3 regions of the Methylovirgula sp. 4M-Z18 genome follow, and region 3 is predicted to be linked to each of the others. Evidence: predicted binding sites of a transcription regulator. Region 3 holds the regulator's gene; each other region holds the start of a gene.
The links. Region 3 encodes LexA, which represses DNA repair genes until DNA is damaged. Its sites were predicted from a motif close to TGTTCNNNNTGTGTTCNG; they were not measured.
Positions count from the first base shown of each region.

Region 1: V9T28_RS22490 (ImuA family protein) is a predicted target of LexA. The motif match lies at 2,558-2,575, and genes of this name have one in related genera.
Region 2: ssb (single-stranded DNA-binding protein) is a predicted target of LexA. The motif match lies at 2,710-2,727, and genes of this name have one in related genera.

Region 1 is NZ_CP149575.1:11,200-16,215, reverse strand. Features, by position in the region: gene V9T28_RS22500 (SOS response-associated peptidase) at 1-347, opposite strand, end outside; gene V9T28_RS22495 (ATP-dependent helicase) at 361-2,463, opposite strand; gene V9T28_RS22490 (ImuA family protein) at 2,618-3,385, shown strand; gene V9T28_RS22485 (DUF6504 family protein) at 3,300-4,823, shown strand; gene V9T28_RS22480 (error-prone DNA polymerase) at 4,820-5,016, shown strand, end outside.
Region 2 is NZ_CP149574.1:2,163,702-2,168,717, forward strand. Features, by position in the region: gene V9T28_RS10050 (MarC family protein) at 200-865, shown strand; gene V9T28_RS10055 (E22 family MetX-like putative esterase) at 878-2,068, opposite strand; gene ssb (single-stranded DNA-binding protein) at 2,092-2,616, opposite strand; gene dctA (C4-dicarboxylate transporter DctA) at 2,779-4,110, opposite strand; gene uvrA (excinuclease ABC subunit UvrA) at 4,426-5,016, shown strand, end outside.
Region 3 is NZ_CP149574.1:1,726,062-1,731,077, forward strand. Features, by position in the region: gene V9T28_RS07930 (ComEC/Rec2 family competence protein) at 108-2,414, shown strand; gene lexA (transcriptional repressor LexA) at 2,419-3,126, opposite strand; gene V9T28_RS07940 (PLP-dependent cysteine synthase family protein) at 3,312-4,361, opposite strand; gene V9T28_RS07945 (molybdopterin molybdotransferase MoeA) at 4,401-5,016, opposite strand, start outside.

The DNA.
Region 1 (5,016 bases), on a different replicon from region 3:
TTGGTCACCGGATCGGGCTGCTCACCGTATTCGGAAAAGGCGGTCGCCGGCACCACACAACGATTTTCCACCCCAAGCCATTGCTGCCAGTGGTCGATCCAGGTCTTGCGCACATTCGTGACGCCGGTATCGGGCGCGTCGGCGAATTTCAGGTGCTCAAGTGGTGTCGGCATGCCCCAGGTCAACCGCGTAAGGTCCCGCCCACCGTTGACGTTCCGGACCACCGGCGCTGGCCGGTCGGGATAGATGTCGATATCGGGTTCGAGATTGCCGAGCGTGTCGTAAGTGATCTCGATGAAATCCCTGATCGCTTGCTGGTTCGTCGTTAGATTGTAGAGATTACACAACGCTGTGCCTCCCCTATCGCCACATTCCACGCATGCGGGCGCCGACGTCAACTCGCATATGTTTGGCCTTCGACATCGAGGCCTCCACCTGCGCCGCGCTCGGCCATGATCGCCGCTCAAAATATTGCAGAAGTGCCGCCGGAATGAACCGGGTGCGCGACGCGTAGAGGTGGCGATCGCCGGTTGGCGATTGGCCGTGGGTGAAGAATCGCTGCGGCAGGATCAGCGACAGATGTTCCTTCGCGCGGGTCATGGCGACATAAAGCAGCCGGCGCTCTTCCTCGAGTTCGCCGGAACTGCCAGCGCCGAGATCGGAGGGAATGCAGCCGTCAACCGCGTTCAACACGAAGACGCTTTTCCATTCCTGGCCTTTGGCCGAATGGATCGTCGACAGGATCAGATAATCTTCATCGAGATGCGGCACGCCGGCTTGGCCCGAGGTCGCGTCGGGCGGATCGAGCGTGAGTTCGGTCAGGAAGCGCTCGCGCGAGGCATAGCCCGAAGCGATATCCTCGAGCTGCAACAGATCAGCACGTCGGGCTTCGCTGTCGTCGTGGATACGAGCGAGATGCGGCTCATACCAATTCCGGACATGTCCGATTTCCGCTGGCCAGCCTGCTTGGCCCGCATGCAGCCGATGCAGCATGGCGACAAAGTCCGGCCAATCCGCCGCGGCGCGCGGCGGGCAGGGCAGGGCGGTCAGCTTTTCGAATGGGTCGATGCTGTCGGCCATGGCGTCGAGCGCATGTTGCGCCGTGGCGGAGCCGATGCCGGGCAGCAGCTGCAGCAACCGAAAGCCGACGATGCGGTCGCGTGGATTTTCGACAAAGCGCAGGGCGGCAAGCACATCCTTGACATGGGCCGAGTCGAGGAATTTCAGGCCGCCGAACTTGCGAAAGGGAATGTTGCGCCGGGTCAGCTCGACTTCGAGCTGTCCGCTGTGGTGGCTCGCGCGAAACAATACCGCCTGATCCTTCAGCCGCTGACCAGTTTCCCGATGGGCCAAGATCTCCTCGGCAACAAATCGTGCTTGATCGGCTTCGTCGCGGACCGTGACGAGCTGTGGCAACTCGGCCGACTCCCGGTCTGTCCAGAGGTTCTTGGCGTAGCGTTCCTTGGCGAGATCGATCACGGCATTGGCTGCCGCCAGAACCGGTTTCGTCGAGCGGTAATTGCGATCAAGCGTAATGACTTCAGCGGGCGGCGAGAATTCGGCCGGAAAGTCGAGGATGTTGCGCACGGTCGCGGCACGAAACGAGTAGATCGATTGCGCGTCGTCGCCGACCACCGTCAAACCGCGGCCGCCAGGCTTCAACGAGGTCAGGATCGTCGCCTGCAGGCGGTTGGTGTCCTGGTATTCGTCGACCAGAACGTGATCCCAATGGGCGGCAATGTCGTCGGCAAGGGTCGGATCGCCCATGGTGTGCGACCAGTACAGCAGCAGATCGTCGTAATCGAGAACGTTCTGGGCCTGCTTGGCCTCGACATAGGACGCAAAGAGGTCACGCAACTGCACTTCCCAGCCTACTACCCAAGGAAAGCTGCTGCACAAGATATCCGTCAATGGCAATTCCGCATTCACCGTGCGGGAATAGATCGCCAGACAGGTTGCTTTCGCCGGAAACCGGCTCTCGGTCGCCGACAGGCCATGCTCATGCCGGATGAGATTCATCAGGTCGGCTGAGTCTTCGCGGTCATGGATCGTGAATTGTGGATCGAGACCGATCTGTTCGGCATATTGGCGTAAGATCCGCGCGCCGATCCCATGGAAGGTTCCGGCCCAGGTCAACGCGTCGGCCAGAATCCGGCCGCGGTCCGCCAGTACCTTGGTGCAGATCTGCTCGGCCCGGCGGGTCATCTCTGAAGACGCGCGGCGGGAGAAGGTCATCAGCAGGATGCGGCGGGGATCGGCGCCGTTGACGATAAGATGGGCGACCCGGTGCGCGAGCGTATTGGTCTTGCCGGAACCGGCGCCGGCAATGATCAGCAGCGGGCCGCCGGTACGCCCGTCGGCCAAGCCGACGCCATGTTCCACCGCGGCTCGCTGCTGGTCATTCAATTTTTCCAAATAGGCGGCGCTGGCACTGGTTTGGCCCTTATCCAACTGAGATTCCATCAGGTTCAACGCATCCATCGAGGCAACCTCAGCTCGTCCCGGCCGCGCGCGGAAAGAAAACCCCGACGCACGCCAATTGACTCTTTCGCGAGAAGAGAACAGATAAAGAACATAACAGACGCTTACCCGCCTGCAAAGCCCTTGAGGAGATCTTTTGCCAACCCGTCCCGACGAGACCCGCCCGATCCTGGCCCAGCTGCGCCAGCGCATCGAGCGCCTGGAGCGATCGAGCGGCCGGGCGCGCGACGTCCTGCCGTTCGGCCTCGCGGATCTCGATCGCCGGCTTCCGGGCGGCGGGCTGGCGCTCGGCGCGCTGCATGAGATCGCCGGCGGCGGCAACGGCGCGGTCGACGGGGCCGCGGCGAGCCTCTTTGCCGCCGGCATTGCGGCACGCAGCAAGGGCAAAGTGATCTGGTGCGTCACCCGGCACGATCTCTTCGCCCCGGCGCTGGCGCAGGCCGGTCTCCTCCCCGATCGGCTCATCCATGTCGAATGCGGCGACGAGAAATCCCTGCTCGCCTGTTTCGAGGAAGGCCTGCGCCATGGGGGTCTCAGCGCGGTCGTGGCCGAGGTCGCCCGCCTGCCGATGATCGCCTCGCGCCGCCTGCAGCTCGCCGCCGAAAGCTCGGGGACGATCGGCCTCGCGCTGCGCCGCTGGCGCCGCCAGTCCGAGGCGGCGGATTTCGGGCAGCCGACGGCGTCGGTGACCCGCTGGCGCGTTTCGGTGGTCCCGACCGAGCCGCTGCCGGTGCCCGGCGTCGGCCGGCCGCGGTGGCTTGTGGAACTGATCCGCTGCCGGGCGGGCGACAGCGCGGATTTTGAAGTGGAAGCCTGTGATGGCCAGGGTTATCTCGCTCTTTCTGCCAAGGTGGCCAACCGACCGGCTGCGAAAGAAATTGGGCGACGCTTCGCTGTCGCGTGAAACGCCGCTCGTGCTCGCCGGCCGGGAGGGGCGCAAACGGATTGTGACGGCGCTCGATGCGGCCGCGGCCCGTCTTGGCCTGCAAACTGGCATGGCGGTCGCGAAGGCGCAGGCGCTCGCGCCTGGTCTCGTTGTCATGGACGCCGATCCGCGCGCCGACACGGACGGGGTCGAGCGGCTGGCGCTTTGGGCGTTGCAACGCGTCTCGCCATTGGTTGCCGCCGACCCGCCGGACGGGCTCGTGATCGACACGACCGGCGTCGATCATTTGCATGGCGGCGAAGTCTTCTTGCTCGAATCCTTGGTCGACAAACTCGCCGGCTTTGGCGTCGAGGCGCGTGCCGCGGTTGCCGGGACAAAGGGGACGGCCCACGCCGCCGCGCGTTGCCTGGCCCGGCCCACCATCGTCATTCCACCCGGGCAGGAGGTGGCCACACTTCGACTCTTGCCGATCGCGGCTCTGCGGCTTGAGCGCGAGATCGTGCGGGGGCTCGGCACGCTCGGGTTCGAAAGGATTGGAGACCTCTTGGATCAACCGCGGGCGCCCTTCGCGCTGCGCTTCGGGCCGGAGATCGGCGTGAGGCTCGACCAAGCGCTGGGACGCAAGGCGGAACCGATCGATCCGGTGCGCTCACCCGAAATCATCGAAGTCGTGCGCAATTTCGGCGAGCCGATTTCGGCCGCCGAGACGATTACGCGCTATATCAGCAAGCTGGTTGCGAGCCTCTGCGCGGAACTGGAATCAAAACGGCTTGGCGCGCGCCGCCTCGATCTTCTGTGCCACCTTGTCGACAACACGCTTCAGGCGACCCGGGTCGGCACGGCGCAACCGACGCGCGACGCCAAACGGCTGACCCGGCTGCTGGTCGACAAGATTGAAACCATCGATCCCGGTTTCGGCATCGAGAAGATGATCCTCGCCGCGACTCTCGCCGAGCCTTTGCGCGAGAGCCAAATGGCGTCCTCGCTGCTCGAGTACGCGCAACGGGACGTGTCGGACCTGATCGATACGCTCGCCAACCGCATCGGCGACCATCGTCTCTACCGGCTCATCCCGGTCCAAAGCGACATCCCCGAGCATTCAGTCGGTCGCATCCCGCCGCTCGCGCCCGAAATCGGTGTGACCTGGCAAGGCGATTGGCCGCGGCCGCCCCGCTTGTTGCCGCAGCCCGAGGCGATCGAGGCCCTTGCACTGCTGCCCGATCATCCCCCCGCCTGGTTTTCTTGGCGCGGCATTCGCCGCAAGGTGCGCCGCGCCGACGGCCCGGAACGCATTCAAGGCGAATGGTGGAAACGCGACCAAGAGCGCGCCACCGTCCGCGATTACTTTCGCGTCGAGGATGATGCAGGCGAACGCTATTGGATCTACCGCTCCGGCGACGGCGAACATCCCGAGACCGGCTCGCAGCGCTGGTTTCTCCACGGTATCTTCGGATGAGCCCGCGCTATGCCGAACTTCAGGTGACGAGCCATTTCTCGTTCTTGCGTGGCGCGAGCAGCTGCGACGAACTTTTTGCAAAGGCCGCGGAGCTCGGCATCGAGGCGCTGGGGATCGTCGACCGCAATAGTCTCGCCGGCATAGTGCGTGCGCATGAAGCAGCAAAAGCAACCGGCGTTCGTCTCGTCGTCGG
Region 2 (5,016 bases), 440 kb from region 3:
CGGAAATGCTACTTTCCACGAGCGAAATAGAGAAGATATTTAATTATATATATCAATTAGTTATGTGAATTTTCTACACAAACTCCATATTACCGGTATCAAGGCTTCGGCAAAATCGCGAAAAGCGCAAGAATCGGCCAAGATTCTGCGCCGTCACGACGGCATGCAATAGGCCTTGGCCTTTCGGTTGCGCCCAGTCATGATATGGCTGAAAGATATGGGTTTCTGGTGCCACGACATGCTGCTCGACTACCTCAAAAGCGCCTTCGTCACACTTCTCGTGACTATCGACCCGCCGGGACTGGCACCCATTTTCATCGGCCTGACGCTCGGCATGGCGCCGTCGCAGAAGCGCGAAGTGGCGATGCGGGCGGTCATCATCGCCTTCGCCATCATGGCTCTTTTTGGTTTTGCCGGCGATATCGTGATGAAAGCGCTCGGCATTTCCTTGCCCGCCTTTCGCATCGCGGGCGGCTTGTTGCTGTTCTGGATTTCATTCGAAATGGTGTTCGAGCTGCGCGCCAGACGCAAATCGAACATCGCCGAGGAAGCCGTCACGATCGACCAGATCCGCAATGTCGCCGCTTTCCCGCTCGCCATCCCGCTCATGGCAGGGCCTGGCGCGATTACGGCGACGATTCTGTTAGCAGGCCGCGCCAGCGGCGATTGGTGGATGCTGAGCGGCCTGATGCTGGTCATTGCCGGCATCATGGCGATTACTTACGTTTGCTTCCGGCTTTCAGAGCAGATTTCGCGTTTGTTGGGCACGACCGGCAATATCGTTTTGACCCGCCTGCTTGGCGTCATCCTAGCCGCCCTTGCCGTGCAATTCGTCATCGATGGTGTCTTGAACATCGGCAAGTAACCTTACCCCGATCTATTTCTCCAGGAACTCGGAGATCTTGGGCGTGAGCGGCGCCATCAGGGCAACACCGTTGAGATGCCCCATCGGCCCCTTCACTTCCGCGACGTCCACAGGCGCGCCATTCGCGCGGATCGCTTCGGCCGTCGCCTGGATCCAGGGCGCGAGAAAAACCCGGTCATCGGAGGAGTAGATGATCAAGGTCTTCGCCTTTATCCGCCGCAGCCCCTCTGCCGCCGTCTTTGCGCCTGCTCCGGCGCCGGGCACGAAAGTTTGATTGGCTTTGACGAGATAGAGAAAATGATTGGCATCCGCCAGGGCGGCCCGAGCGCCCGCCGCCGCGTCGAGAGCCGCTTCGATCTTGAAGCGATTGTCGTAAGCCCGCAACGGATCCTTGCCCTCTTCGGCCCAAGCATCGCCAAAGCTCTTCTCCGCCCAGGGCGCGTCGTTCGCCTGCAGCGAGACGATTTTTAACGCCTGTTTCAACCCTTCGAGCGGCGCCTCCTTGCCGTAATAATCGCCGTTGTTCCATTTGGGATCGACGAGAATCGGCGCCGCCCAGACATTGAGCCAGGCCGTCAGCCACGGCCCTGGATCGGCCGCCGAAATCACCGGCATGATCCGCTCGACCATATCCGGATAGGACGCCGCCCATTCGTAGGTCTGCAGGCCGCCCATGGACGGCCCCATCACCGCATGCAATTTGGTGACGCCGAGGCTTTCGACCAAAGCCTTTTGCACTTTGACGAAATCCCCGATCGTCACGAGGGGAAAGCGCATGCCATAAGGCTTTCCCGTATCGGGATCGATGCTTGCCGGACCCGTCGTGGTCACCCGCGGATCGCCGACATTCAGGTTAACAAGCGTATCGGATGAAATGACGTAATATTTATTCGTGTCGATCGCCTTGCCGGGACCGATAATCGCATCCCAATAGCCGGGCAACCGATCGCTGGCGGCATATTTGCCGGCCGCATGACTGGTGCCCGAAAAGAAATGCGCGACCAGGATCACGTTCGATTTGTCGGCATTGAGCGTGCCGTAGGCCTCCCAGCCGATCTTGACGTTCTTGATCACCTTGCCGGAGACCGTGGTCATCTCCGGCAGTTCGAACACTCGCTTTTCGACAATCATGTCATCGGCACGCGCGAAATTGGGCAGGAGACCCGCGATAAAGACCAGCACGAGGGCAAAAAAGCGGGTCATCCGGCAGTCGCGCGAAGCGAAGATTAGAACGGAATGTCGTCATCCAGGTCGTGACCGCCAGCCGGGACAGGCGCCGGCGCGCTACGCCCGGGCGTGGCGGCGGCCCGGCGGCCTTCCATCGGCGACGACCGGCCGAAGCTGCCTCCGGACGAACCATGCTCCACCTCGCCGCCTCCGCTGCCTTCACCGCGGGAATTGCGGCTGTCGAGCAGCGTGAGCTCGCCACGGAACCGTTGTAGCACCACTTCGGTTACCCGGCGCTGATTGCCGTCCTTATCGGTATATTCGCGGGTCTGGAGCTGCCCTTCGAGATAGATCTTCGAGCCCTTGCGGACATATTGCTCCGCGACCTTGCCGAGGTTGTCGTTAAAAATCACAATGTTGTGCCATTCGGTCTTGTCCTTGCGCTCGCCGGTCGCCTTGTCGCGCCAGGATTCCGTCGTTGCCAGGCTGAAGCTGACCACCGCATCGCCAGAGGACATGCGCCGCACTTCCGGGTCGCGGCCGACGTTTCCGACCAGGATAACTTTATTGACACTGCCCGACATGGCTCTCTCCTTTTTGCCTCTCTTGCACGTGGCGCACCCTACTCCGCCGCACGGCCCTTTGCGCCGTCAGATTTAAATTTTCCACAGCGAGTATGTTCATTATTTGTTCCTATCATAAGTGTTTCCCTGCAACAAGCGGGGAAACGTCGCCGTCCTAAGATTTCAGCCGGCCGAAACCGCGGTCTCGATGTCGGCCGGATCAACCTCGCGATTGAGGCCGCTGCGCAATTTGTCCTGGTCGAGTTCGCCTTCCCACCACGCAACGATCGTGCATGCGACGCCATTGCCAACAATGTTAGTCAAGGCGCGGCACTCGCTCATGAATTTGTCGATGCCTAGCACGATCGCCATCCCCGGTACCAGCCGCGGATCGACCGCGGCAAGCGTCGCGCCAAGCGTAATGAAGCCCGCTCCGGTGACCCCGGACGCACCCTTCGACGTCAACATGGCAACGAGCACAATAGTGAGTTGCTGTCCGAGCGTCAGGTCGACGTTCAGCGCCTGCGCGATGAACAGGGTTGCCAAAGTCATATAGATATTCGTTCCGTCGAGATTGAAGGAATATCCCGTTGGCACGACCAGACCCACGACGGATTTGGAGCAGCCAAGCCGTTCCAGTTTCGCCATGAGCTGCGGCAATGCGCTTTCCGAGGATGAGGTTCCCAGGACGACCAGCAATTCGTCCCTGATATAGGCGAGGAACTTGAAGATCGAGAACCCGGCGATCCGGGCGATAATGCCCAGAACGACAATGATGAATAGGCCCGAGGTAAGATAGAACGTGCCGATCAACCCCAGCAGGTTCAAAATGGCGCCGGTACCATATTTGCCGATCGTGTAGGCCATGGCGCCAAAAGCGCCGATGGGCGCCGCCTTCATCACGATGGCGATCACGCCAAAAACGGCATGGGACATATCGTCGATGAAGGTGCGGAGCGAGGCGCTGCGTTCGCCCATAAACATCAGCGAAAAGCCGAAGATGATGGCGAACAGCAGGACCTGAAGAATGTCCCCGCGGGCAAAGGCGCCGACAACCGAATCCGGGATGATATGGAGCAGGAAATCGACGGATTTGATCTGCTTGTCCGGAGCAACGAACTGGGCCACCGCCTGCGCATTGGCGCCTGCTCCGCCGAACCCAGCGCCCGGGCGGAGCACATTGCCGATCACCAGGCCGATAACAAGCGCGAAGGTCGAGACGATCTCGAAATAGACCAGCGCTTTAATGCCGATGCGCCCGACTTTCTTGGCGTCCTGCACATGCGCAATTCCCGACACGACGGTGCAGAAAATGATCGGCGCAATCACCATTTTGATGAGGCTGATGAACCCGTCGCCCAGGGCCTTCAACCAATCGTTCGTCGCCAGCGCCGGGTCCAGCCAACCGAGGAGCCCACCCAAGACAATGGCAGTCAAAACCTGAATATAAAGCACCTTGTACCAAGGCTTCGAAGCCTTTGGTGCGTCCGCCGTCACGACCGATGCCACGCGTATCCTCCCCAATATTTAACGTCCCAGGCCCGGCACCCTCTCTCAATTTCACTGAGAATCCAGGCTGTTCCGCCCTCTTGTCATCAGCCATAAAGGCTTTGCACCCAGAGAACAAGCGGCTGAAGGCCGGTCGAACCGGGATGGCTCCTATTTATGGTTGCGGGAGGCGCTAAATCGCGGGTTTGCGCGTCCTGACAGAAACTGTCAGGAATGGTGCCATTTTGTTCCCCTCCCGGTCTCGACCTTGATCGCGGCTGCGCTTAGATTACATGTGCTATCCGTCGGACCAGGGCCGACCGCTACGAGATCCGTACATTCATGAAAGCCAAACCTTCGAAAGCCGGCGCGGGCCGCCGCGCCGCCGGTTCCGAGACCGATGCATTGCCGTTTCCGGCCAGTGATCCGCGCGTCATTTCCATCCGCGGCGCGCGGGAACACAATCTGAAGAATGTCGATCTCACCATCCCGCGGGACAAGCTGGTCGTGTTCACCGGGTTGTCGGGCTCGGGGAAATCCTCGCTGGCCTTCGATACGATCTATGCCGAGGGCCAGCGCCGCTACGTGGAATCCCTATCCGCCTATGCGCGGCAATTTCTCGAAATGATGCAGAAGCCGGACGTCGATCAGATCGACGGCCTGTCGCCGGCGATCTCGATCGAGCAGAAAACCACGTCGAAAAACCCGCGCTCCACCGTCGGCACCGTCACCGAGATTTACGATTATATGCGCCTGCTCTGGGCGCGGACCGGCATTCCCTATTCGCCCGCGACCGGCCTGCCGATCGAAAGCCAGACCGTCCAGCAGATGGTCGACCGCATTCTGGCAATGCCCGAGAAGACCCGCGCCTATCTGCTCGCGCCGGTCATTCGTGGCCGCAAAGGCGAATATCGCAAGGAAATCGCCGAATTC
Region 3 (5,016 bases):
CAAGAATCCGGCTCGGGCTAAGGCGGTCGACGGCCGTTAGCGTGCTCTTTCACATTTCGCGCGCTCATGTAGCATGCGTGCATCGCGTGTAAAGCGTTGGTTGAACCATGGCGCGGCAAGGGGCTGGCGGCGGTGCGAGTTTGAGCGGAACCTTGCGCGGGTCCCGCCCGTGGCCTGTTGCGTTCTTCGACTTTGTGCGCGCCGCGTGGCATGCCGAGCTTGCCGAGCGTAGGCTGTTTCTTTGGCTGCCCGTCGCGGCGGGTGTCGGCGTTCTGCTCTACATGTCGGCCGATCATGAGCCGTCGCTTGCTGCGGCGGTCGTCTGGACGCTCGCGTTCGGCGCCTTGGCGTGGCTCTTCCGCGCGCGGCCCATTGTCTTTCCGATTCTGTTGTCGCTGACCGCGGTCTTCGCCGGTTTCACCGCGGCGGCCTGGCGGGTGGAGCGGGTTGCGGCGCCGGTCCTCAATCGCATTCTTATCGGCACGGTGAGCGGCACGATCGAAGAGATGGACATCCGGCAGATCGGCGCCCGATTCATCATCCGTGTCGATTCCATCGAAGGCCTGGCGCCAGAGCAAACACCCTATCGCGTGCGGCTCACGACCAAGACGCCACCCAATGTCGAGGCGGGAACCTATGTCCAGGTGAAGGCGCGGTTGGTGCCGCCGGCTCATGCCGATCTGCCGGGCGGCTATGATTTTGCCCGCGACGCCTATTTCATGCGGCTTGGCGCAGTCGGCAACGCGCTCGGCCAGATCGAAGTTCGCGCCGCGCCGCAGGAGCCAAGCTATGGGCTGCAGCTCGCGGCGGCGATCGACAGATTCCGCAACCTTTTGGCGGCGCGCGCGAATGCCGCCGCCGGTGGCGAAGCGGGGCCGATCGCCGCGGCGATGGTGACGGGCAAACGCGACCTCTTGCCCGAGGAGACGAAGGATATCATCCGCGAGGCGGGCATTTTCCACATCGTGACGATTTCCGGCTTGCAGATCACGTTGGTGGCGGGGTTGCTGTTCCTGATCGCGCGGCGCTGTCTCGCTTTGAGCTCGCATCTGGCGTTGCATTATCCGATCCGCAAATGGGCGGCAGCTTTCGCCATGATCGGCGCGTTGGCCTATGACATGCTGACCGGCTCGCGTATCGGCACCGAACGCGCGTTGATCATGACCCTGATCGTGATGGGTGCGATTCTGTGCGATCGGCGCGCCCTGACCATGCGCAATCTTGCCCTTGCCATGATCGTGGTGATTGCGTTGGAACCGGAAGCGCTGCTCGGCGCGAGCTTTCAATTGTCTTTCGCCGCGGTTGCGGCGCTGATTGCTGTGCTCGAAGCCAAAATGCGCAGCGATGAAAAGCATCGACAGAACGAGATCGACATGCCGCTGCGCCGTGCGCCGCAGGACCATCGCGGCTTGCAGGGTTGGTTCGCGCGGCATGTGGCGGGCGCGCCCAAACATCTCCTCGCCGGGACCGCCGCCGCGACCTGCGCCACTGCGGCCTTCATGGCCTATGATTTTCACGAACTCAGCCCATACGTGCTCATCGGCAATCCGCTCACTTTGCTGGTGATCGAATTCTTCGCCGTGCCAGGCGCGTTGCTCGGCGCGCTTTTATATCCGCTCGGCCTCGACGGGCCGGTTTGGACCTATGTCGGCATGGGCATCAATATCGTCATGGCGGCCGCCGGCCATTTAAGCGAATTGCCCGGCGCCACTCTGCATCTGAAAGCTTTCGCGCCGTCCGCCCTGTTGTGTTTCACCCTTGCACTTGCCTGCGCCGTGATCTGGCGCAGCACGCTCTTTCGTCTCGCAGCCCTCCCGCTCATAGGACTTGGGATGTTCGTCGCCGCACAATCCGAAGCCTATGACATCTTCATTCCATCCTATCCGCAATCCATCGCCGTGCGGCAAGACGACGGAACGTTGGGTGCGCTTGGCCTTCGTCCGGATCTCTTCGCGCTCGCGCAATGGCTGAGCGCTGATGGTGATAGCCGGACGCCGCGCGACGCGGCACTCAGCGCGCAATCCCATTGCGATAAACTCGCTTGCATCGCGACGCTGCCCAATGGCGAAGTCCTGTCATTGGTGTTGCAGGCGCAAGCCTTTTACGAAGATTGCACGCGCGCCAACATCATCGTCAGCCCGCTGATCGCGCCGGACTATTGCAAAGCCCAACACATTTTCGATCGCGAAAAACTTCTCCAAACCGGCGCCGTCGCGCTGCGCTGGTCCAACGGACAATTGATGATGCAAGCCGCGCGTGCTCCGTTGGAAAACCGCCCCTGGTCGCCTCTGCCGACGCCCATCCGCAAACCCTCGCATTTTGCCGATGCGGCAAAGCCGTCACAAAACTCCAGCAACGCGTCCGCGCCGAAAAACGATTACGGCGATCCGTTCGCCTATGATGCCGATCAATGAAACGTCAGTATTTACGGATCAAGCTGACGAGCTTGCCCTGGATCTTCACCCGGTCCGGCCCAAAGATTCGCGTCTCATAAGCCGGGTTTGCGGCTTCGAGTGCGATCGAGGCACCGCGCCGGCGCAAGCGCTTCAAGGTCGCTTCCTCATCATCCACCAGCGCGACGATGATGTCGCCGGTGTCGGCCGTGTCCTGCCGGCGGATCAGCACCGTATCGTTTTCGAAAATTCCCGCTTCGATCATCGAATCGCCGCGCACTTCCAGTGCGAAATGTTCGCCCGAACCCAGGAACTCCGGTGGTACCGAAATCGTGTGGCTGCGGGTCTGAATTGCGGAGATCGGCGTTCCGGCGGCAATGCGCCCCATCACCGGCACAGCGACGCTTTGCATCGTCTCGTCGTCGGGCGAGGCCGTGCCCACCGCGCGCACCTTGCCGAGATTGCCCTCAATGACGCTCGGCGCGAAACGGCCATTGCGCGAGCTGCTCGGCACTGCCGACTCCGGCAGTTTCAACACTTCTAGCGCGCGGGCGCGATTGGGCAGCCGGCGGATGAAGCCGCGCTCCTCGAGCGCCATGATCAGCCGGTGAATGCCGGACTTTGACCGCAGATCAAGCGCGTCCTTCATTTCGTCGAAAGATGGAGGCACGCCGGTTTCCTTCAGGCGCTCGTGAATGAAGCGGAGCAATTCATTCTGTTTCTTGGTCAGCATCGATCATTCCCCTTCATGTGCTCGCAACCTTAAGGAAGCCTTCGCGAATCAATCGCTGTTCCTCATAACCTGCGGCAGGACCTTAAACAAATCATGAACGCATGTTAAGCGTTCTTTTTATGTTCCGCAAGGGGTAAATCGTTGAATTTGGCGCAAGACTCCTGGGTTTGACGGTACGAGGGCGTTCAGCCGGCCCGGTTAATTTCTTCTGCGACCGCATCAAGCCGAGCGGCGAGACCTTCGCCGAATCGTCCGCTCACGCAGTCATCGTCGAACAAATCGGCATAGCGCTCGCCCGAGTCGCAAATCAGCGAAACGATCGAACCCGGCTCGCCGGCATCGAGCATGCGCCGCCGCAGCCGCAACGCGCCGATGAAATTCGTTCCCGTGGAGGGGCCGACGCGGCGGCTGAGGATCTTTGACAGCACGCGCATCGCGGCAATCGAATCGAGGTCCTCGACCGGAAACATTTCGTCCACCACGTCGCGGATGAAGGACGGCTCGACGCGCGGCCGGCCGATCCCCTCAATCCGGCTGCCGGTGGCGCTGGTCAGCGTGGGGTCGCCGCTGGCGTGATAGGCCGTGAAGATGGAGTTTTCCGGATCGACGACGGCGATACGCGACGCATGCTGGCGGTAGCGCACGAAACGGCCGAAGGTGGCCGATGTCCCGCCGGTCCCCGCGCCGACGACGATCCAGGCTGGAGTCGGATGGCGCTCGTGCGCCATTTGCGCGAAAACGGATTCGGCAATGTTGTTGTTGCCGCGCCAGTCGGTGGCGCGTTCGGCATAGGTGAACTGATCCATGAAATGGCCGCTGGTTTCGCGCGCCAATTGGTGCGAAGCGGCATAGACGGCATCGGCGGAATCCACGAGATGCAGGCGCCCGCCGTAGAATTCGATCTGTGCGCACTTTTCCTGGCTGGTGCTGCGCGGCACGACGGCAATGAAGGGCAGGCCCAAAAGCCGCGCGAAATAGGCTTCGCTGATCGCTGTCGAACCGGAGGAGGCTTCGATGATCGTCGTGCCTTCATGCACCCAGCCGTTACACAAAGCATAGAGGAACAATGAGCGCGCGAGCCGGTGTTTCAAGCTGCCGGACGGATGGGTCGATTCGTCCTTGAAGAAAAAATCGACCGCGCCGGGAAGCGGGATTGGCACGAGATGCGTATCGGCAGAGCGTGTAAAATCCGCCTCGATGCGGGAGATGGCAGTGTCGAGCCACGTGCGGGCCATACGTCCTCCAATCGATGAAACGCTTGAGAGCGTGCCTGACTACAGCCGAATGATCCGGCACAGATCGCCGGCGTCCGCCGCCGCGGCATGCGGGACGCGGATCAGGAGGCACTGCGCCTCGGCCAGGACGCGCAGCATCGAGGAATCCTGCAGGCCATGCGGTGTCACGCGTGGCAGGTCGTCCGCGCGCTCGGTGAGCGTCGCGCGCAAATAATCCTGCCGGAAATCATTGGCCTTGACCGGCACGGCGAGGCGCGCCGGCTCGCTGTGATCGTCCGCCGCGTCGGGGTCGCCGCTGAGCGCGCGGATGAGCGGCACCACGAACAGTTTCGAGCAGACAATGGCGGATACCGGATTTCCCGGCAAGCCCAACACATGCAGACCGCCGAGCATGCCGTGCATCAGCGGTTTGCCGGGCCGCAGTGCCAGCTTCCAAAAATCGAGCGTCATGCCTTCGGCGTGCAGCGCCTGTTGCACGAGATCGTGATCGCCGACCGAAGCGCCGCCGAGCGTGACGAGAATGTCGGCTTTGGCATCGCGTGCCTTTGCAATTGCCGCGCGCAGAAGCGCCAAATCGTCGGCGACGATGCCCAAATCGAACACCTCGGCGCCGGCTTTCTCCGCCATGATCGCGACGGCAAAAGAATTGGAGGCG